Regions from separate parts of the Staphylococcus sp. GW823-FHT05F06 genome, predicted to be linked through region 2. Evidence: riboswitches for the same ligand, from Rfam matches in the RefSeq annotation. Region 2 holds a riboswitch; each other region holds the start of a gene.

Region 1 (5,835 bases), on a different contig from region 2:
AGTAAAAGAACATTTGAGTTCCGCCATTCTCTCTTTCAAAGAACTCTACTTCAATGACATCCTCTTCCTCACTTAGTCCTGGCATTCCAATCGTCATCTTGATATATTCATCTAAAACTAACTCTTCATATGTACCTTCAATGATGTTTTGTTTACCGTTTCTACTATCAATGATGCGATACTTTCCTCCCTCTTGAATATCTGCATCAAATGATTTATTCGTGCGTTGAGTGGTCATAAACCATTTTTTTAAGATATCTGTTTTTGTCCATGCCTCATAAACGACCTCTGGTGTATATTTGAGTAATCTCTCAATGTCGATTTCTACATATTCATTTTCCACATTATATTTTGCCATTTCATTTCACCTACTTTCACTCTTAATACTATTTTAACGTATTTGAGCTAGGTCACAAACTTTGAGCTCTATAAAATTAAATTATATTAAATAAAACTTATAATTTTAGTGATTTTTAACTTTTTAAATTCAAGATTGAGTGTATAGTCTTGTCTTTATCAATATTTTACTGTTATTCTAAATTGTTTGATACTCAACTTAAAAATAAAATACAGATGGTGTGTATCAAAGAGTCATTATAAAACTGTCAACAATCATAAGATTGTTGACAGTCAATATATACTATGGGGCATATTTTATTTCTTTGACGATTGATTTAAACGAGGTACTCTTAAAATAATTGCTACTAATCCACAAACACCTAATAATATTGGATAAATACTATATTGTAACATTAGGAATGGGGAAATTCCGGCTACACCTGCTGCTGAAATCACTTGTGGACTGTATGGTAATAATCCTTGAAAACACCCACCAAAGATATCTAATATACTTGCTGATTTCCTTGGATCGACATCATATTCATCAGCAATATTTTTAGCTAATGGTCCAGCCATAATAATAGAAATTGTATTATTTGCTGTTGAAATGTCAGCTGCACTCACTAAACTCGCTATACCTAGTTCTGCACCACGCTTTGATTTTACTTTTGACCTTACAAAATTAAGCAACCAATCAATACCACCATTATGTTGGATAATTCCTACTAGACCACCTATAAGCAATGCAATCATAGCAATATCTTCCATTCCGATAATACCTTTAGAAATAGCATTTAAAAGGCCATTCCAACCAAAAGAACCATCAATCAGTCCAATTATACCGGCTAATACAGTACCTCCTATTAATACAATAATTACATTAATACCAACTAACGCAAGAATCAAAACTAATAAGTATGGTATGACTTTAATTAAATTATAATCATAGTTTTTAGTATGATCTATAGAAATACCATTTGTTAAAAAGAATAAAATGATGATTGTAATAATCGCACCTGGTAGTACAATTTTAAAATTGACTTTAAATTTATCACTCATTTTTGTTTTTTGTGTTCTTACTGCTGCAATAGTGGTATCAGAAATCATAGATAGATTATCACCAAACATCGCTCCCCCAACAACTGTTGCCATGGCTAATGCAGCTGGTACATCTGTTGCTTGTGCAAATCCAAAACCTACTGGTGCAATAGCTGCAACTGTGCCAACAGAAGTCCCCATTGAAATTGATACAAACATACAAATAATAAATAGCCCAACAATTATTAGATTTTGAGGAATAAGTGATAAGCCTAAATTAACTGTAGATGACACGCCTCCCATTTTTTCAGCAGTCGTCGAAAAAGCTCCAGCAAGGATAAAAATAAGCATCATCAAAATGATATTAGAGTGACCTGCACCTTTTGTAAATACCTCTACTTTTTTTGCAAAAGTTTCCTTGCGGTTCATAAGTAAGGCAACAATAACAGTAATTGTAATAGCAACATTTAATGGCATAGTGGTAAAATCACCAGAAATAATACCAACACCTAGAAATAGTAAGACAAATAACAATAAAGGAATTAATGCCCAAGCATTGCCATTCTTCATCTCTTTCATAATCTAACCTACTTTCCCGTATAATGGATTGATAGATTTTATACTAAAAAATTCCTATCTATTTAATCAATAACTCAAAAATAAAAAACCAGGACACGTAATCATGCCCCAGTCTCAGTTAACGTCGTGTTTAACCTTATCTTCTAACCTTCTCGGTTACTGGAATTGGCACATGATACAATGTTGCCGAAGCTTCTTTGGGCCAGTCCCTCCACTTCTCTTGATAAGTTATTGAATTGTGTTTAACGTTACAAGATATTTGCAATAACGTCAACACTTATTATTTTAAATATTTTAATAATAGTTTACATATTTTCAATAATAGTAAAGTATTTTTCGAAAATAGCCACACTTATTGATGCTAAGATAAAAATCGTTACTGCAAGTCCAAAAATAACCATCAACTTTAAATATAATGATATGAGCATTGAAATGATTACTACAACAATCACAGTAAAAAATATACACTTAAGACGTTGTGCTTTATGTCTTGATATTACTTTACGTTTTATCCGTTCAGATGATAACGTCTCCTCTAATTGAAGTGATGTAATATGTAATTTTGTTTCTAATAAAACCACAGTACCCACTGTTGATACTAGAATAAGTATCACTATCCATAAAGGCTGTTGCTTTATAAAGCCAACCACGTAAATACCAAAATATAGTATGCCCGAAATCATACCAAGGATACGATCGAGTTTAGGGCTCACCCATATCATATGATTTCTAATATTATTATTAACAAAATATACATTTTTCAATCCATTCGTTATAAAAGCAATAATCACTATGACATGTATCAATGTGGGATAATCATTAAAAACGTAAAAGATAATCAGTCCTATGACGAAAATGAGCAATGGCATGAATTTATATAGATATGCTTTCATCAATGACACCCTTAAAATGAGATTTACATATGTATTTTTATTTTTATGAGGTAGGCCGATTAACCGTAAATGTTTGACCTAACAAAGAGTAATCATTTCCAGCTAACCTAGCTACCGGATTTAATTGATTTGCATCAATTTTACTATCTTCAAAATAAACTTCTTCATCGATATGGTACACGACAATTTCACCAATTATCAAATCACTCCCGTTATCTTTGTTGCCCAATTGTACTATTTGATGAAGCTTACACTCAAACCTTACTTTTGCTTCTTTGATTGCTGGAACTTTAATTAAATCTGAATCAATCATACTTAGAGAGGTTCTTTTAAGTTCATTAACACCATATTCTAACGGGGCAGCAGTTTCATTCACATCATTAACAATAGCCTCATCAGTAATATGCACTACAAACTCACCTGATTGTTCTATATTTATTGAGGTGTCTTTTCTATTTCCCTTTGTACGTTGAACAGCAATTGCAATCATAGGTGGTGTATGATTAACTACATTAAAAAAACTAAACGGGGCTGCGTTGATATCCCCTTTTAAATTTTGAGTAGTTACAAATGCTATCGGCCTAGGTATAATACTTCCACTAAGTAATTTATAATTTTGCATATCTGAAAGTGTTTCAGCTTTTATTTTTTTCACTATCAATCAATCCAATCAATTTTTATTAAAAATATAAAATTTACTATTTAACTATTGTTGTCCCTTTGCAGACATAATTATAAATAAAAAGTTAAAGAAGATCGTATATTCAATTGAATCACTGTTAGCCTATAAGATAAGAAAGCCTAGGACATTGATATTTGTCCTAGGCGCTTATTATCATAAACAAATCTTATATTAAACTGTATAGGTTTGTATGATGTTTAGCACCTTCGTCGTGCTTTCACTTCGAAAAATATATACTAATCAACATGCTATAGTTAAGTTAATCTATTTGAGTCCCACCAGTCACACCATATACTTGACCGGTAATATAACTTGCATCATCAGAGGCTAATAACACATATGTCCCAGCACATTCAACTGGCTGGCCGGCACGTCCTAACGGTGTGTTTTGTCCAAAAGTAGGTATAGCGCTTTGTGGTTGTCCACCGACAATTTGAAGTGGTGACCAAAACGGTCCAGGTGCAACACAGTTAACACGAATACCTTTAGGGCCAAGTTCGGCTGAAAAACTCTTTGTTAAAGATATAATTGCAGCTTTCGTTGCAGCATAATCATGAAGAATTGGACTAGGATTATAACCTTGAACTGAAGATGTTGTTGTAATCGAGCCTCCTGGTTGTAAATACTCAAGCGCTTTTTGGACTGTCCAAAATACCGGATAGACATTCGTTTCAAACGTTTCGGTAAAATCTTGAGTTTTAAACTCCGATAATTCATCTTGATAAAGTTGATGACCAGCAACCAACGTTACATTGTCTAAACCACCTAATTGCTGATAAGCCTTTTCAACCATGTCATAGTTGAATTGTTCATCTCTAATATCACCAGGAATTAAGATAGCTTTTTGCCCAACATTTTCAATAATCTGTTTTACATCATCGGCATCTTGTTGTTCACTTGGTAAATAATTAATCGCTACATCTGCACCTTCTTTAGCATAAGCAATTGCTGCCGCACGTCCAATTGCTGAATCGCCACCAGTCACTAGTATTTTAAAGCCATCTAATCGATGGTGGCCATGATAAGAATCTTCCCCACAATCTGGTTGTGGTGACATTTTAGCTTGTATACCTGGAACTTCTTGTTCTTGTTTTTCATAATTATCAGTTTTAAATTTATTGCGCGGATCTTGAGCTGACATTTCAAATCATCTCCTAATTCATTTAATGCTTTCTGTATACCCAGTTATCATGTACGTTTAATCATAGAAAATCTGAAATCACTTCAATTTATAAAATTATGTCAATAAACGTTGAACGAGCTGAACGAAATATTGAGGAACTTTTTCCAAAATACGCTCATCTGGATGATATTTAGGATGATGTAAATCATATTTACTGTCGGAGCCAATAAATGCGAAAACACCGGGGTATTCTTCTGTATAACCTGAAAAATCCTCTCCAATAGTAACCGGTTCATCGAGCATTGATACATGATAGCCAACATTTTTAGCGACCTCGATTGCTTCTTGTGTTAGATGTGCATCATTTACTACTGCACCAGGTAGTCTTGAATAAGTTAAATCAATATCCACATTAAAAACACGACTTAAACCATCAGCAATATTTTTCATCCTATTTTCAATATAATGACGTATATCCTCATCGAATGAACGAACAGTGCCCTGTATATAAGCTTTGTCAGCTATAACATTCCATGTGTTACCACAAGAAATTTCACCGATTGTTACAACTGCACTATCAAAAGCTGATAAATTTCGACTCACAATAGTTTGTAAACTATTGATAAGTTGTCCTACGACGATGACTGGATCGTTTCCTTGTTCAGGTTTTGCAGCATGCGCACCTTTACCTTTAATATTAAACTCAAAACGATCGACAGCAGAGGTAATTGCACCCGATTTAATAGCAAATTCACCAACTTTTAAAGTGGGATAATTATGAAAACCAAGTACTGCTTTAGCTCCTTTAAGTACTCCAGTATTTATGATTTCAAATGCACCATGCCCTAATTCTTCAGCAGGTTGAAATATTAATCGAACGCGTCCATTTAATTCATCTTCAATCTCTTTTAGTTGAATACCAGTAGCTAATATACTTGCCATATGAATATCATGACCACATGCATGCATTGCACCTTGATACTTTGATGTAAATTCATGCTTCACTTGTTCTTCTATAGGCAAAGCATCAATATCTGTTCTTACTGCTATCATTTCCTCTCCTTGCCCAATTTCTGCTACTAAACCTGTTTTTAAAGGTACCTCCAGTATACGTATACCATAACTTTTGAGTATTTTTCGTAACTTTTCTGTAGTTTCATATTCTTCATCTGAAAGTTCAG
Region 2 (5,835 bases):
AATTGATCTGAGTTGTAACGTTTGAAGTAAATATTGTAATCTTGTGCCCAACGACTAATCACACGTGTCACCATAGAGTTAATTTCAGAACGTTGTGTATCGTTCATATTTTGAGTGATTTCATCGTAATTATCTAAAAATATTGTTGCAATAATCGGCTTGGAATCTTCATATAGTTCATTTGTACGTTCAGTTTCAGTCATATCAAAGAAGTATAAACAATGCTCGTTTTCTGAATATCGTACATGATAGTAATAATTGTTGTTTTCTATTTCTACTTCTTGAACTTTTTCCAGTTGTTTTAATATGTTAGGGAAGACTTCATTGACATTTTCAGAAATCACATTCGTTTCAATGTGATCTGTCATAAATTGGTTCATCCACTCAATGTGATTATCTTCATCTAACACAATCATCCCTATAGGCAAGTGCTTAATCGCCTTGTTACTACTTGCCGAGATGTGACCACTTAAATCATCCACATAACTATCCATTTTTAGAAATGCTTTTCTCAATAACACGCCACTAATAATAATCATCACAATGAGTATAGCTGTAGCAATACCTGCTACTAATTGGTTAAAAATAAACCACACGACGACAAGTGCTATGGCAGTGAGTACCATTAAAATAAACGGTATGAGCAAAGCTTTTTTAGTGGATTGACGGTTCATTCTTCCACCTCTAATCACTTTTTAATCATCATTTTTTTATTATTTTCTTTAAATTAATACATAAATCAATTACCCCAAGTAATCCAACAATATGCGTTGCCGGTGTAAGAAGTGTCCCTACTACCATAACAAGAATTGTTGCGAAGTTCGGCCATCTTTTAGCTTTACCAAAGAAGTGAATGACACTTAATCCTTGGATGTACATCACTAATGATAACACAACATCAAAGTTTAACACGATGCTTTGGAACGTACTTGGTTCACTTGCAATCATGACACAAATAAGTACTATAAGATAAAACCATAGTAAATTACGGCTCATTTGCCATGCGAATAAAGGTTTAAAAATAGGTGTTGCTACTTTAAATTTGCGTAAAATTGGAAATGTAATAATCAGATTAATTAAGACAAAAATGAAAATAACTATAATTAGAAAACTAGGGAGTTGGACCGTCATTTGTCGGAAACTTTCCTCAAGAATCTGTCTATAGTTTGAATCGATTCCACTTGTTAAGAAAGCCTCATGCATTGCATTTTTAAAAGGCTTAATTAATACAGCTGCCGTCGGGATTTTATCGAATGTTTGTAATAACATCCATCCAATAAGTGTAACTAAACTTAATGAAGCTGTTGAAATATAAAGAATTCGTTCTTTAGATGTTCTTTCCTTAAGTAATTGTCCGATAATCGCACTTAATAATAAGATTAAGACCATCATACTTAAGACAAATGTATTACCTAATAATGTTGTAAGTACAACTGTTACTAATGCGCTAATTCCGAATGATTGTATGGAACGATTCCATAAAACAATACCAGGAATCGTTGCAAATAAACATAAAATCAAGCCGAGAACAGGTAATACATGCGTTACTAAAGCGACTACTAATAATGAAATAATTGCTAAAATAGTTGCTTTAGGTTGTATTTTTGAAAACACATACGCCACTCCCATACTTTTTTGACTATAACTCCTATTTTAACCTCTTTGCTAAAATTTAACAATAAAGTAAAGCCATACTACCAATGACAGGTTATGCATAAGTACGACATATGAAATAGGCTTTGCTTATATAATCTTCTGTAGGACTATTTTTATGCCAAATAATACTTATCTTATGCCAAAGAAAAATTTACCTACTCTGCACTGTTTAGTATTTCTTATGCGTGCTCATGGGGATTTTGTTCTATTATAAAACTTTCCTATTTACGTCGGAATTGTTTCAAATTTAAGAAATGATATAAATTAGGCGCCCAATCATTAAAATTTAGAAGAAAACCATCATGTCCAACATTATCTGGTACGAAGAAATGACGATGATATTTAAAACGTTCTCCTAAAGCTCTTACTTGATCATCAGGATAAAGTAAATCATCAATAAAGCCCATAGTTAGTACTTTCGTTTCCAACGATTGAAAGACTTCATCAACATCATCTCTCCCTCTATCTAAATGATGACTATCTAAGACGTCTAGCAGTGTTAAATAACAATTTAAATCGAAATATTCTTTGAACTTATCACCTTGATGTTGTTGATAGCTCACTACTTCATCTAGTGTAAAACGTTGATCATAACTTTTAGACGATCGATACGTGAGGAAGCCGAGTTGACGTGCGATACTTAAACCTTCTTTACCACCTATATGTATAGCTTGTCTTGCAATCTCGTTAAAAGCACGACTATAGGAGGACGTTTTATCAGTAGCGGCTAATATGATTGCTTTTTCCACCTCGAATTGACGATTATAAAGCAATTCCATAGCTTGCATGCCACCTAAACTGCCTCCAATGAGAATATTAATCTTCTTAAATTCTAATGCTTGTATACCTAACTCAATAGCTCTAACTATATCCCTCAATGTTAAATGTTCTGGGAAGTTGTCATCATTTAATTTAGAACTCGAACCAAATGGACTTCCAATGACATTGAATGTAAGAAATTGATAATCATGAACTGGAATGTAGCCACCATCAATGATTTCTCGCCACCAGCCAGGTTGCGCATCCGTACCGTATGTTAAATGATTGCCAGTAAGTGCATGACAAACAACGACAAGGGGTTGACCAGGAAGTCCTACATGTTCATAACGTAGACGTAAATGATCAATCGTTTCACCAGATTCAGTTATAAACTCACCTAGTTCTAATGTATTAACCGTGTAATTCGTCATAATAGTTCCATACCTCCTTCAACTAAAAAAGTGCCTTACTCAAATGATGTAAAGGCACTTATCGTACTTATCATTCGAGTTGCTCGTTGGTATTAGCACCGTGCTATTTAAAGTCGGTTGCTGAAGCTTCTACGGGCCAAATCCCTCTGCTTCTCAAAATAAGGTTAGGTAATTTAATTGTATTGTGATGTAGAAATGCATTTCGTCTCTAATAGTCTAAATTTTCTAATTATTTTAATTTTAACTAACTTTTTCTGTAAGTTCAATGAATTGATATGATTTTCAAAGATTAAAAGATTAAACGTAAGCAAGCAATGACAAATATACCTCCGAGAATTGTCACTGTTAGACTACGTGTGAAAATAGCGAGCATCACAGTTGGCACGATTGCAATAATATAAGGTAAATTAAGCGTATAACCAAATGCATGATCATGTTGTTGAATTACACCATCTATAATAAGAGCTGTAAATAAAGTGATAGGAATAAAAGAAAGCCATTTAATTACAATTGCTGGTAAGTTGACACGCGATATCATAACAAATGGAATAACTCGAACGAGTAATGTGACCACGCCACATAAAATAATAAGTACTAATGTATGTAAATCTGTCGTCATTTGTCCATCACCACCCCTAACAATGCAGCAACAATTGCGGCTATTAAAATTGCTAGGTATGAAGGTAGAATTGAACTTAGAAGAAGCATCATCACAATCACACATACAATGAGTACAATATATATTCTCAATCGTGATTTCTTAATCCCTTCAAATTGAGATATACATAAAAAAATAAACATTGCGGTAATTGCAAAGTCTAGGCCGAGCGCATCAGGATTTGAAATATACTCTCCGAAAATGGCACCGATTACACAGGAAACAGTCCAAAATAAGTAAGCAGTAATATTTAGTCCGTGTAGCCATCGATCGTTAATTTTTTCACCTTTAACATATGGTGTTATAGCAACGCCAAAAGTTTCATCTGTTAATAACGTTCCAAGCCCTACCCTATTCCAAAATCCATATTGCTTATAATTAGGTGCTAAAGTCATACTTAATAAGAACATTCGAGAGTTAACGATAAGTATTGTAAGCACAATTGCAGAAATAGGGGTGCCTGCAATCACTAATGTACAAATAATAAATTGGGCTGCACCAGCATAAATAATCAGACACAATAAAATAATTTCTAAAACACTGAAATTTTGGGAGACTGCCACAATTCCAAACGATAGTCCTACACCTGCATAACCAAGTAACGTGGGAATACACTCTTTCACACCTTGTTTAAACGTAAGGTGAGTCATATTATCAGCCCCAGTCTCTCCAATAAAATAATAAAATCAGTCTAATACACTTAATTATTTTATTCAATATATTTAAAGACCGGTATGTGTGCCGTCATACATACCGATGTCTAAAAAAGTGAATATGTAAAGGTTTTATTTTTTCAGAATTTTCTTTCTTATTTTTAGACCCTCTTTTTAACTTCTAGCTTTAAAATCAAAATGTTTACAACATTACTTTTAAAGTTTATCAAAAAATAATAGTTACTGAACTTTTGCAACTTTTTAAAACATCATTGATTTTTAATTTTTTATTAAAATTTTATTTAGAAATAGTAATTTCCAAAAGATACTTAATTTTGTTTGATATAATCACACCATCAAATGAAACGAGGTGTAACAATATTGAATTGGCAACGTAAATGTATACTAACTACTTTGTTGGTTTTAAGTAGTTTATTTTTAGTATTTTCGACTATCACATATGCGAGTGAACGTGATTTTAAAGACAGTCTTAAAATCACTACACATAACGTGTATTTCTTACCTACTGCTATCTACCCTAATTGGGGACAATCTCAGCGCGCTGATTTAATTTCAAAAGCAGATTACATTCAAAATCAAGATGTCGTGATTCTAAATGAATTATTTGATAAAAAAGCTTCAAAAAGATTGTTAACACGTCTACATTCACAGTACCCTTATCAAACACCTATCGTTGGTAAAGGTACAGAAGGTTGGCAAAATACTTCTGGTACTTATAGAAAAATTAAAAAAGTAAGTGGTGGCGTTGGTATTGTGAGTAAATGGCCTATCGTACAACAAGAACAACATATTTATAAAAAAGGTTGTGGGGCTGATATGGCAGGTAATAAAGGCTTTGCCTACATTAAAATTAATAAGAATGGCAAATACCACCATATTATCGGAACACATCTACAAGCTGAAGATCCAACATGCTTTAAAGGAAAAGATAAAGACATTAGACAGAGTCAAATGAGTGAAATTAAACAGTTTATCAAAGACAAGAATATCCCTAAAAATGAACCCGTCTATATCGGTGGTGACTTAAATGTCATTAAAGATTCAGATGAATATCAACAAATGGCAAATAACTTAAATGTTTCATTACCTACTCAATTCGATGGTAATGCATATAGTTGGGATACTAGCAGTAATAGTATTGCGAAATATAATTATCCTAAATTAGAACCTCAACACTTAGATTATATTTTATTAGATCATGACCATGCACAACCAAGCTCATGGCATAATGATACACATAGAGTGAAGTCACCAGAATGGTCCGTGAAATCTTGGGGAAAAACATACAAATACAATGATTACTCAGATCATTACCCACTCTCAGGCTATGCATCAAATGAATAGGACGATTGATACATTTAATTATTAAATTTTAATATTTAGAATAGGAGCTATATGAAACATTGGCATTATACTTCGAATTTCATATAGCTTCTTTATGATATTATTTTATGGTTATATAAAAATAAACGTTGTTTGACAAACTAAGTTAAATATTTTGAATATGAATGATAACGTTTAAAAAATCAATTTCCACTATTTTATATTTTTACAGGCGTTATCTAAAAGATAAATACTTGCTACTTCATGTACTATTTTCATGATTTTATAACTCAATCTATGACAATAAATATTCACTATTTTTTAGACATTCGTT
Region 3 (5,835 bases), on a different contig from region 2:
ACCCTCTTTTTACTATTTAAAAAAGTAATACTATCAAATCAAAAAAGCCTTCAAAACAATTAATTTGTAGTAATTGTTTTGAAGACTATAATAAGCACTCATATGAAAAATAAAGTATTTCTTTAATAATTTAATTGAATGACTCGATTTTAACCATGATATCTTGTAAATCATCCACATTGTACTGTATGCGTCCATGGAAAACAAACTTGTTGAAGAATTCATCTAATTGTTCAGGACCAACTAAAACTTTAACATTTGATGACTGCGTATAATGAGAAATTGTAACATCATTATCCTTTTTAGGATTAAAATACAGTATTGATGTAGGCGTATATTTGGTATTCAATTCATTTTGTAAATCTCCTGCTAATTTTTCAATATGTTTAATCTTATCTGAATAATTAACAAAAGATAATGAATGTTGATCTTCATTTTGATCTAAGACCAATGTCTGTGGCTGTGATGAATCTAAGTCGAGCGTGTCAAAAACTTGTGACATCGTAGGTAATTCTTTAAATTGCGCACCACTAATACCATTATAAACATGGCCTTTTAATAATTGAGAATCAATTATATATAAGCCAGTTCGTGTAAGTACAAGATGACTCACACGTTCAATATTAGTTAACTCATTACTAGGCAAGAAAATATTTGCCATAATATGCATATCTTCAGGGCGTATTCTCTTTTCATTTACTAGTCTCTCACGAATACCAATTAATCGCATATCTGTAACATATTCACTATGATTTTTTGAGAATAGTTTCAACGCATCAATTTCACGATTTTTGTTACTAACTGTCACGTCAAAATCTTCTTTTTGTTTTGTAACAACTTTTTTATTCTCAACTCTCTCTTTTTCTAAAGCTTCTTCATGAGATTCTTTTAGATGTTGTTCTTTTTCTTTATAATGTGCTTCTGTTTGATTCTTCACTTTCTTCTTACTATGGTTCGCTATTAAGAAGAGTATAAAGAATAAAACAGCCACAAGTATTGCAACAATTAAGCCAATTACTGTCGGTGAAGAAAAATCCATTAAAACAACGCTCCTTTATCAGTTTCAATAACTCTAATTATAATAGAAAAAAGGCTTATTTTCGACATATATTTTATAATTATTTATTTTCTATTTTACAAGTCATTGAATTTCAACAGCATCTTTTAAAACATTGACTTTATCTAATTTTTCCCATGGTAACAATACGTCTGTACGTCCAAAATGACCATACGCTGCTGTTTGTCTATATATCGGTTGTTTTAAGTCTAACATTTTAATGATACCTGCTGGTCTTAAATCAAAATGCTTTCTTACAGCTTCAACTAAACGTGCTTCTGAAACCTTTCCAGTATCAAACGTATTAATTGAAATGGAAACGGGTTCTGCTACACCAATTGCATATGCAAGTTGTACTTCACATTGTTTAGCTAAACCAGCTGCAACAATATTTTTAGCTACATATCTTGCTGCATAAGCTGCTGAACGATCTACTTTAGTAGGATCTTTACCACTAAAACAACCTCCACCATGACGGGCATAACCACCATACGTATCAACTATAATTTTACGTCCAGTTAAACCAGCATCTCCTTGAGGTCCTCCAATAACGAAACGTCCAGTCGGGTTAATGTAAAATTTAGTTTCATCATCTAATAAAGCTTTATCTACAGTTGGGTAAATAACATGCGTTTTAATGTCTTTTTCAATTTGTGCTAACTCTACATCTTCAGCATGTTGTGTAGAAACTACAATGGTATCAATACGTCTAGGTTTGTCATCTTCACCATATTCAACAGTCACCTGTACTTTTCCATCTGGACGAAGATAATCTAAAATTTCATCTTTTCGTACATCAGCCAATCGTTTAGCAAGTTGATGCGACAGGAATATAGGTAGAGGCATATACGTATCAGTTTCATCAGTTGCATATCCAAACATTAATCCTTGGTCACCTGCACCTGTTGCTTCAATTTCTTCTTCAGAAATATCATTTCGATACTCAAGAGCTTTGTCTACACCCTGTGCAATATCAGGAGACTGTTCATCAATCGCAGTTAACACTGCCATTGTTTGTGAATCATAACCATATTTTGCTCTAGTATAACCAATATCTTTAATCGTTTCTCTCACCACTTTAGGAATATCTACATAAGTAGTTGTTGAGATTTCTCCAGAAATAAGTGCCATTCCTGTTGTTACTGTTGTTTCACATGCTACACGAGCATTGGGATCATCCTTTAATATTTCATCAAGAATGGCATCTGAAACTTGGTCAGCAATTTTATCAGGATGGCCTTCAGTAACTGATTCTGAGGTAAATAATCGTTTATTGTATGTCATCATTTTCTCCTTTAAATAAATTACGAAAATTCTCTTTAAATATGAGAGCTAAATAAAAGAGCCTTCTTCACTATATAGATAGAGAGAAGGCTCTTAAACGTCCATTCGCTCTTATCGTTCAGACCATATTTGTCTGCAAACGGTTTGGCACCTTTCTTTAAATAAAGAGGTTGCTGGGTTTCATTGGGTCCATGTCCCTCCACCACTCAGGATAAGAGAATCCGTTAAACTTAATAATATCTAATTCAAAGTATGTTGTCAATTTTATACATTGTCACTATTTCTATTTTAAAGTGGATAAATTCAATCGGTATGTTATACTATCTAAATGTAAGGGCTTACATAAATTATCGTATGGAGGGATTGGGTATGTCTATAGATACATACACAGAAACACTTAAGATAAATCAGCTAATAGAAAAAGCTACATCACATTTTCAACTATCATCAACACAATTATACAAAAAAATTTTAAAAAATCATGAGGGTGAGTTAACTGAACTGGGGGCAATAAATGTTAAAACAGGTAAGTACACTGGTCGTTCACCTAAAGATAAATTTATAGTCACTGAACCATCGTATAAGGATAATATAAATTGGGGAGATATCAATCAGCCCATGGATGAAGAAACATTTCTAAAACTTTACAATAAAGTACTCGATTATTTAAATCAGAAAGAGGAACTTTACATATTTAGTGGATATGCAGGGAGCGATAAAGAGTCACGTCTTAAACTTAAGGTGATAAATGAATTAGCTTGGCATAATTTATTTGCTCGTAACATGTTTATTCGTCCAGAATCTATAGATGAAGCTCAAAATATAAAACCCAACTTCACAATTGTTTCAGCACCTCACTTTAAAGCTAATCCCAAATTAGATGGGACACATAGTGAAACATTTGTCATTATATCTTTTAAACATAAAGTGATTTTAATTGGTGGCACAGAATATGCTGGTGAAATGAAAAAAGGTATTTTCTCTGTAATGAACTATTTGCTTCCAATGCAGGATATCATGAGTATGCATTGTTCAGCTAATGTTGGAGAAAAAGGAGATGTAGCACTATTCTTTGGATTATCAGGAACTGGTAAGACGACGCTTTCTGCCGATCCAAAACGTAAGTTAATTGGTGACGATGAACATGGTTGGAATAAAAATGGCGTTTTTAATATTGAGGGTGGATGTTATGCAAAAGCAATTCATTTATCTAAACAGAAAGAGCCTCAAATTTATAATGCTATTAAATACGGAACAATATTAGAAAACACAGTTACAAATGATGACGGTACGGTAGATTTTGATGATAACACCTATACTGAAAACACTCGCGCCGCCTACCCTATTGACTATATAGAGAATATTGTTACACCTTCAAAGGCAGCACATCCGAATACGATTATTTTCTTAACCGCTGATGCATTTGGAGTTATCCCTCCTATTTCTAAGCTAACTAAAGATCAAGCAATGTATCATTTCTTAAGTGGATTCACGTCTAAACTAGCTGGAACAGAACGTGGTGTTACTGAACCTCAACCTTCGTTTTCAACTTGCTTTGGTGCACCATTCTTACCTTTAAGTCCAACAAAGTACGCTGATTTACTTGGAAATTTAATCGATATTCATGATGTAGATGTATATCTAGTAAATACTGGATGGACAGGTGGTAAATATGGTATAGGGCGAAGAATTAGTCTACACTATACTCGTGAAATGGTAGATCAAGCTATATCAGGTAAATTAAAAAATACTAAATATATTAAAGATGATACATTTGGCTTAAATATTCCAGTTCAGATTGACAGTATACCTACAACTATTCTGAATCCTATCAATGCTTGGAACAATAAAGATAACTACAAAGTACAAGCTTACGATTTGATTCAACGCTTTAATAATAACTTTAAAAAATTCGGCAAGGAAGTTGAACATATTGCCAACAAAGGTGCATTTAATCAATAATTAATATACACATTTATCACGCTAAATTTAAAAGCATTGTGCCTGAGAAAGCTTTTAATATCTCGGGCACTTAAATTTTTATTTAAATGACGATGGAAATAATAATACATTTATTTGAGGATATCTGGATATGATAATACATTTCTAGAGTTTCAAACAGTCTCTTTATTTAATAACTAATTATTCCTAATATCTACATTGCTATCATCAACTTGTATAATCCATTGTCACTATATATTTAAATTTTTATTTTCGACGTCGTTCATCCATTGATGTATATATCGAATTACGTCTCTCATCGCAGGAGGTCGTGGTACATGACCTTCATCCAATTGATAATAGGTTTGATAATAAATTCCTTTGGATTTTAATTTTTTTTCTAAATCATAAGCTTGATGTATTCCAACTTGAATATCTTTGCCACCATGAATAATGAGAATAGGAGGACTATCTTTTTTTATAAATTGCATTGCATCTCTGCTTTTATAAGCTTTCGCATCTTTTTTTGGATGTCCAACCATTCGTCGTAGCATACCTCTCAAGTCAACTCGTTCTTCATACATTAAATGTATATCAGATACGCCACCCCAAATCATATAACTATCTACAGGCAAATCATTAAAAGTAAGTAATCCTTGTAGACCTCCACGTGAAAATCCTACCATATGTATAAATGCAGAAGGATAGTTTTGATTTAAAAGTCGAATCAAATGCGTTACATCATTTAAATCACCGCGGTAAAATTCATCTCTTCCTTCACTTCCATTATTTCCTCTATAGTAAGGACCTATAACTAAAGTATATTCATTTGCAAATTGCATAAGTCTTGCAGCTCTCACTCTTCCAACTTGCCCTTTACCACCTCTTAAGTATATAACGATACGTTTGATATCTTTTTTATTTTTCGGAATCATCATCAGAGCCTTGACTTTTAAATAATCTACAAGATATGTTACTTCATTAAAAAAATGAGTTTCATATTCGATTGGCATGCGCTTTTCCTTAATAAAATCCAAGTGTTTTCACCCTTTCCAAACAATGAAGAATCGCCTTATCATTGATTAAAAAACTTCTTTTATTTAAAGGAATATCATTAATTTGATGATAAAGACAAGGGCCTAAAGTCTCGTAATAGGTATCTACATATTCCAAATGACTTACTTCAACGAAGTAAACGTCCTTTATAAACGGCTCATCATGCTCCATTTTTATACTATACTGTGCAAAATAATAGATAAATTTTGCGATTGCCCCCGTCTCTTCGTATAGTTCTCTAATTACTGCTTCTTTACTTTGTTCGCTTATTTCAACTTTACCACCAGGAAACTCTATCCCACGATGTTGATGGTTTGTAAATAATAACTGATTATTGTATACCGGAATTGCAAGAACGTGATTGCCATTAGGCATATCATTTTCATTTTTATAGTTCAATGTTACAATCCTTCCATCTTTATCCTCAAACTCCACGTTCCTCACTTCCTCTCATCCTGTGTTAAAATATAATTATTAAATATTTAGTTGGAGGCCTT
Region 4 (5,835 bases), on a different contig from region 2:
AAATGCACAACGTGCAAAAAGGCTGCAAAGTTTTTAGATGAGCACGATGTGAATTATGAATCCATTGATATTGTTCAACATACACCGACTAAAAAAGAATTCAAAAATATCGTAGATAAAACGGGTGTGAATATTAATAAGTTGTTTAATACACATGGTATCAAATATCGCGAATTAAATTTAAAAGAGAAACTTAAAAATATGTCTGATGATGAAAAACTAGAACTACTTGCTTCAGATGGAATGTTGGTTAAACGTCCATTAGCTATTTCTGGTAACCATTTGACTTTAGGATTTAAAGAAAATGAGTATCAACACCAATGGTTATAGGTGTGATATTAATTTAGAGAAAGTGAACATTAATAAAAAAATATAAATTAAAATGGTGTTTTGTATATTTAAAAACGAATTTTAATTCATTTATTCTTTGTAATAATAGTTGAATGAATAATATGTGTGTGGCATCATTAAATTGTAATTAAATTAATCAGGAGGGGATTCTCGTGGCAGTACCGAGCGAATTTAAATATTCTAAAGAGCATGAGTGGGTTAAAATTGAAAATAATGTAGCAACAGTTGGTATTACAGAATACGCACAAAACGAATTAGGTGATATCGTATTTGTTGAGCTACCTGAAACTGACGATGAATTAAATGAAGGTGACACATTCGGTAGTGTGGAATCAGTAAAAACAGTATCAGAGTTGTATGCGCCAATTTCTGGGAAAATTGTTGAAGTTAATGAAGAATTGGAAGATAGCCCAGAATTTGTAAATGAATCGCCATACGAAAAAGCATGGATGGTTAAAATTGAAATTAGTGACGATAGTCAATTAGAAGAATTATTATCAGCAGATCAATACTCAGAAATGATTGGTGAATAATGATTGCAAACTCCTCGATTAGATTTAATCAAGGAGTTTTTTTATAAGGAACAACTTTAATCTGGAACGTAAGCCAAAGCCCATACATAAGTGACACAAGCAATTAAAAATTGCAGTGAAAAAGAGGAACGCTTGAGCAAAGCTCAAGCATAAGTGACACTAGCAATTAAAAATTGCAGTGTCACTAAATGTTTAGGTTTTGGGGATTTTGTGAATGATGATAGTGATAGTTACTTTGACGCTTAGAAGGTGGATTGACATGGCTATTGTAAATAAGGTTATTATTGTTGAAGGTAAATCGGATAAGAAAAGAGTACAACAAGTAATCGCTGAACCTGCAAATATCATTTGTACACATGGGACTATGAGTATAGATAAGATAGACAACATGATAGAAACACTTTATGACAAACAAGTTTATGTTCTTGCCGATTCTGATGATGAGGGTGAAAAAATTAGAAAATGGTTTAAACGTTATTTAAGCGAAAGTGAACATATTTATGTTGATAAAACGTTTTGTGAGGTTGCTAAGTGTCCTAAAAATTATTTAGCACATGTATTAAGTAGATATGGTTTTAATGTAAAAAAAGAAAAGAAACTTATGAATAATTTAAAAACTGAAAGGCTAGTTTTAGTAAATGAATAAATTGAAGGATATTGAAGACATAACTGTTAATTTTAATAAAGAAAAACATCTCATATTTGGTTATACACCAATGTGTGGAACATGTAAGATTTCTGAAAGGATGTTGGATATTGCTAATGAAATCTTACAATTGCCAATAAAAAAAATAGATCTTAATTTTTATCCTGAATGGAGTAAAGAGAAACAAATTATGTCTGTTCCTGTTTTGTTGCTTATGCGTAGAGAGGAAGAGATAAAAAGAATCTACGCATTTCAGTCAGTTACTTATTTGTTAGAAAATTTAAAATAATTATTGACGAAACATTAGTACGATGGTAGGATTAATACAAATTAAATATGCTTTAACTCTTATCGAGAGAGGTGGAGGGATGTGCCCTAAGAAGCCCGGCAACCGTCTAAAATAGAAATGGTGCCAATTCACATAAAGTATAACTTTAGAAGATGAGAGAAAGAACATTTCAACAAATGCTTTCTCAAATTTTCTAAAAATTGAGAAAGCATTTTTAATTTGATTACTAAGCAACATAAGGAGGCTATTAACGTGATTAAGCTAAACCAAATTGTTAAACGCTATCATACCAAGGATAAAGATGTTCTTGCTGTTGATCACGTTGATTTAAACATTGAATCCGGCTCTATTTTTGGTGTGATTGGTTTCTCAGGAGCTGGCAAAAGTACGCTTATAAGAATGTTTAACAACTTAGAATCTCCAACGTCAGGTGAAATCATTATAGATGGTGACAATATAAGTCAATTATCTAAATCACAGTTACGAAAAAAACGACAAAAAGTGAGTATGATTTTTCAACATTTTAACCTTCTATGGTCAAGAAATGTATTGAAAAATGTAACATTTCCATTAGAAATTGCTGGCGTTCCAAGTGGTCTAGCTAAACAAAAAGCATTGGAACTCATTGAACTTGTCGGCCTAAAAGGTCGAGAAAGTGCGTATCCGTCTGAATTATCAGGCGGACAAAAACAAAGAGTGGGTATTGCGAGAGCATTAGCTAATGATCCAGATGTATTGTTATGCGATGAGGCAACAAGTGCATTAGATCCACAAACTACAGATGAAATTCTAGATTTATTATTGAAGGTAAGGGAACAACAAAATTTAACTATTGTACTTATAACACATGAAATGCATGTTATACGAAGAATTTGTGATGAAGTTGCTGTAATGGAAAACGGTAAAGTTATCGAACAGGGAGCGGTAAGTAAAGTATTTGAGAATCCACAACACGAAGTAACAAAACGTTTTGTGAAAGATGATTTAAACGATGATTTTGAAGATTCTTTAGAGTATTTGGAGCCATTAGATCATGATGCATATATCGTGAGGTTAAACTTTACTGGTGAAAATACAACTGAGCCTATCATATCTTATATGACGAAGACGCATAACATAGATGTGAATATTCTTGAAGCAGATATTAAGAATACTAAAAACGGTTCGCTTGGATTTTTAGTTATTCACATACCACATATAAGTGAAGAACATTTCAAGCAATTTAAACATAATCTTCACGAACAACACGTTAATGTGGAGGTGCTAAAACATGGGTAAATCTTATGGTGAAATATTTCACGAAATGGTGACAATGCCAAATGTTCAGTGGCCAGAGGTTTGGCAGGCAATTTTAGAAACTCTATATATGACTGTTGTTTCGACGCTTTTTGCATTTGTCTTTGGACTTATATTAGGGGTATTACTCTTTTTATCTGCGAAAAGTAACTCATTGGCTGCTAAGATTTTCTACACGATTGTGTCATTCATTGTTAATTTATTTAGAGCAATTCCATTTATCATATTAATTTTACTGTTAATTCCATTTACAAGTATACTTCTCGGAACAATCAGTGGGCCAACTGGTGCATTACCAGCACTTATTATTGGTGCAGCACCATTCTACGCTAGATTGGTCGAGATTGCTTTTAAAGAAATTGATAAAGGTGTTATAGAGGCTGCTTGGTCAATGGGAGCGAACACTTCGATAGTTGTGAGAAAAGTGCTACTTCCTGAAGCAATGCCTGCTTTAGTTTCAGGTATTACCGTTACTGCAATTGCTTTGGTAGGTTCTACAGCTATTGCAGGTGTTATTGGCGCAGGCGGTTTAGGTAATTTAGCATATTTAACAGGATTTACTCGAAATCAAAATGATGTCATTTTAGTTTCAACAGTATTTATTTTAATTATTGTATTTATAATCCAGTTCCTAGGGGATTGGCTTACAAATAAAATCGATAAACGCTAAAGAAAAGGGGATTATATTCTATGAAAAAATTATTCGGAATTATTTTAGTATTGGCTTTAACGATTGCCTTAGCTGCATGTGGTGGAGGTAAAGATAAGGAAAAAACTATCACAGTAGGTGCATCTCCAGCACCACACGCTGAAATTTTAGAAAAAGCAAAACCATTATTGAAGAAAAAAGGTTATGATTTAAAAATCAAATCAATTAACGATTACACAACGCCTAATAAATTATTAGACAAAGGTGAAATCGATGCGAACTTCTTCCAACATACACCATACTTAAATACTGAAAGTAAAGAAAAAGGGTATAAAATTGAATCGGCTGGGAATGTTGAATTAGAACCTATGGCTGTATACTCAAAAAAATATAAAAGCTTAAAAGATCTTCCTAAAGGTGCAACAGTATATGTATCAAATAACCCAGCTGAACAAGGACGATTCTTAAAATTCTTTGTAGATGAAGGTCTTATTAAACTTAAAAAAGGCGTTAAAATTGAAAATGCTAAATTTGATGACATAACTGAAAACAAAAAAGATATTAAATTTAACAACAAACAATCAGCAGAATATTTACCAAAAATCTATCAAAATCAAGACGCTGACGCAGTAATCATTAATTCTAACTATGCGATTGACCAAAAATTAAGTCCTAAAAAAGATTCGATTGCTTTAGAATCTCCTAAAGATAACCCATATGCAAATTTAATTGCAGTTAAAAAAGGTCATAAAGATGATAAAAATATCAAAGTATTAATGGAAGTGCTACAATCTAAAGAAATTCAAGATTATATTAAAGATAAGTATGATGGAGCTGTCGTACCTGCTAAGTAAATAGCAAACAATTAATAATATTTAATCGCTTGTCACATGAATATACAAAAACACGTAGATGATTCAGTATAAAATCATCTACGTGTTTTTTGCTATTGAACCTTTAATTTTTAACTCACTTTTGTTATACGTTTTAACATCCATAAACATTTTTCTGTGATTATAGTTATCTAACAATGACTATAATTCACTAGCCATATTTTTTGAACAGGTAGTTTTGTAAAAGGTAAGATATATTGTCTTTATACGCACAACATATCTATAATTATTTAAATATTATCACGGTATAAAATACCAACACTTACACCGCTATATCCCATTTGGTAATCAAATTTGATAATTTCAATTTGTGGATGTGATTTTAAAAATTGATTTACTTTTTTATCTAACCCTTTCTCAGTAATCGCTTTAATAGTAATAAATTTCATAAAATATACCAACCCAACTTATAATTATTTTATATTCAATATACTATAATCTACTGTAAATTTATAGTTTCTTTCGTAAAATCATCTTTATGAGAAAAAAATTCATAAAAGATGTTTAGCTCATAAATAAGAGGGTAACAATATTAATAAGTTAAACATAAGGAGGAATTTTAAATGGCTGAAGATAAATTTGAACAAGCTAAAGGTAATATTAAAGAAACAGTAGGTAATGCTACTGATAATAAAGAATTAGAAAAAGATGGTAAAGGTGACAAAGCTTCTGGTAAAGCGAAAGAAGCTGTAGAAAACGTTAAAGAAAAAGCAAATGACGTTATTGATAAATTTAAAGGTAATAAAGGTGACTAATTAATAGTCCTTCTAATTTAGCCCTCATGTACTCTATGGTATATGAGGGCTTGTTTGTATATATATCAAAATGATGCTTCATTTTTTGCTGTAATTTTACCAAGAACATAACTTACTAAGAAGCCAGTGATCAATAGGAAAAATGATATGATCCATTGGATTAAGTCTTTCGGGAATCCAGGGAAAACTGCATACAACGATCCGATTACAAAGCCTATTATCAAAGCAAATGTCATTGTAGGGTGTTGATGTAGACAATATTGAATTAATCGACTTGAAATCATAAAACCAGTTACAATACCGAAACCTACTATTAATATGATAGGTAATGCATTTAAATTAAAATGAAGTAGTTCAGAAATAGCATACATTAGCGTCCCATATACTCCGAAGACAAGTAACATAAATGATCCAGAAATGCCT

The links. Region 2 has a riboswitch for S-adenosylmethionine ahead of metX (homoserine O-acetyltransferase MetX). Riboswitches for the same ligand answer to the same signal wherever they lie in the genome.
Region 1: another riboswitch for S-adenosylmethionine. It lies ahead of AC1Q7N_RS03655 (Na+/H+ antiporter NhaC family protein); the one in region 2 lies ahead of metX (homoserine O-acetyltransferase MetX).
Region 3: another riboswitch for S-adenosylmethionine. It lies ahead of metK (methionine adenosyltransferase); the one in region 2 lies ahead of metX (homoserine O-acetyltransferase MetX).
Region 4: another riboswitch for S-adenosylmethionine. It lies ahead of AC1Q7N_RS10330 (methionine ABC transporter ATP-binding protein); the one in region 2 lies ahead of metX (homoserine O-acetyltransferase MetX).

What each region holds. Positions count from the first base shown of each region.
Region 1 is NZ_JBXAHW010000004.1:330-6,164, forward strand. Features, by position in the region: gene AC1Q7N_RS03650 (SRPBCC family protein) at 1-358, opposite strand, end outside; gene AC1Q7N_RS03655 (Na+/H+ antiporter NhaC family protein) at 655-1,956, opposite strand; SAM riboswitch class I at 2,090-2,186, opposite strand; gene AC1Q7N_RS03660 (hypothetical protein) at 2,262-2,849, opposite strand; gene AC1Q7N_RS03665 (flavin reductase family protein) at 2,893-3,504, opposite strand; gene AC1Q7N_RS03670 (SDR family oxidoreductase) at 3,791-4,672, opposite strand; gene AC1Q7N_RS03675 (amidohydrolase) at 4,769-5,835, opposite strand, start outside.
Region 2 is NZ_JBXAHW010000003.1:38,847-44,681, forward strand. Features, by position in the region: gene AC1Q7N_RS02950 (DHH family phosphoesterase) at 1-674, opposite strand, end outside; gene AC1Q7N_RS02955 (YybS family protein) at 703-1,629, opposite strand; gene metX (homoserine O-acetyltransferase MetX) at 1,878-2,846, opposite strand; SAM riboswitch class I at 2,911-3,011, opposite strand; gene AC1Q7N_RS02965 (AzlD domain-containing protein) at 3,136-3,465, opposite strand; gene AC1Q7N_RS02970 (AzlC family ABC transporter permease) at 3,462-4,154, opposite strand; gene sph (sphingomyelin phosphodiesterase) at 4,539-5,522, shown strand.
Region 3 is NZ_JBXAHW010000015.1:1,027-6,861, forward strand. Features, by position in the region: gene AC1Q7N_RS09565 (hypothetical protein) at 131-1,039, opposite strand; gene metK (methionine adenosyltransferase) at 1,142-2,341, opposite strand; SAM riboswitch class I at 2,450-2,559, opposite strand; gene pckA (phosphoenolpyruvate carboxykinase (ATP)) at 2,711-4,303, shown strand; gene AC1Q7N_RS09580 (alpha/beta hydrolase family protein) at 4,534-5,319, opposite strand; gene ytkD (RNA deprotection pyrophosphohydrolase) at 5,306-5,773, opposite strand.
Region 4 is NZ_JBXAHW010000018.1:25,959-31,793, reverse strand. Features, by position in the region: gene AC1Q7N_RS10350 (arsenate reductase family protein) at 1-330, shown strand, start outside; gene gcvH (glycine cleavage system protein GcvH) at 504-884, shown strand; gene AC1Q7N_RS10340 (toprim domain-containing protein) at 1,144-1,530, shown strand; gene AC1Q7N_RS10335 (thioredoxin family protein) at 1,523-1,819, shown strand; SAM riboswitch class I at 1,876-1,978, shown strand; gene AC1Q7N_RS10330 (methionine ABC transporter ATP-binding protein) at 2,072-3,097, shown strand; gene AC1Q7N_RS10325 (methionine ABC transporter permease) at 3,090-3,785, shown strand; gene AC1Q7N_RS10320 (MetQ/NlpA family ABC transporter substrate-binding protein) at 3,806-4,618, shown strand; gene AC1Q7N_RS10315 (hypothetical protein) at 4,888-5,046, opposite strand; gene AC1Q7N_RS10310 (CsbD family protein) at 5,221-5,412, shown strand; gene popT (polyprenyl-phosphate transporter PopT) at 5,478-5,835, opposite strand, start outside.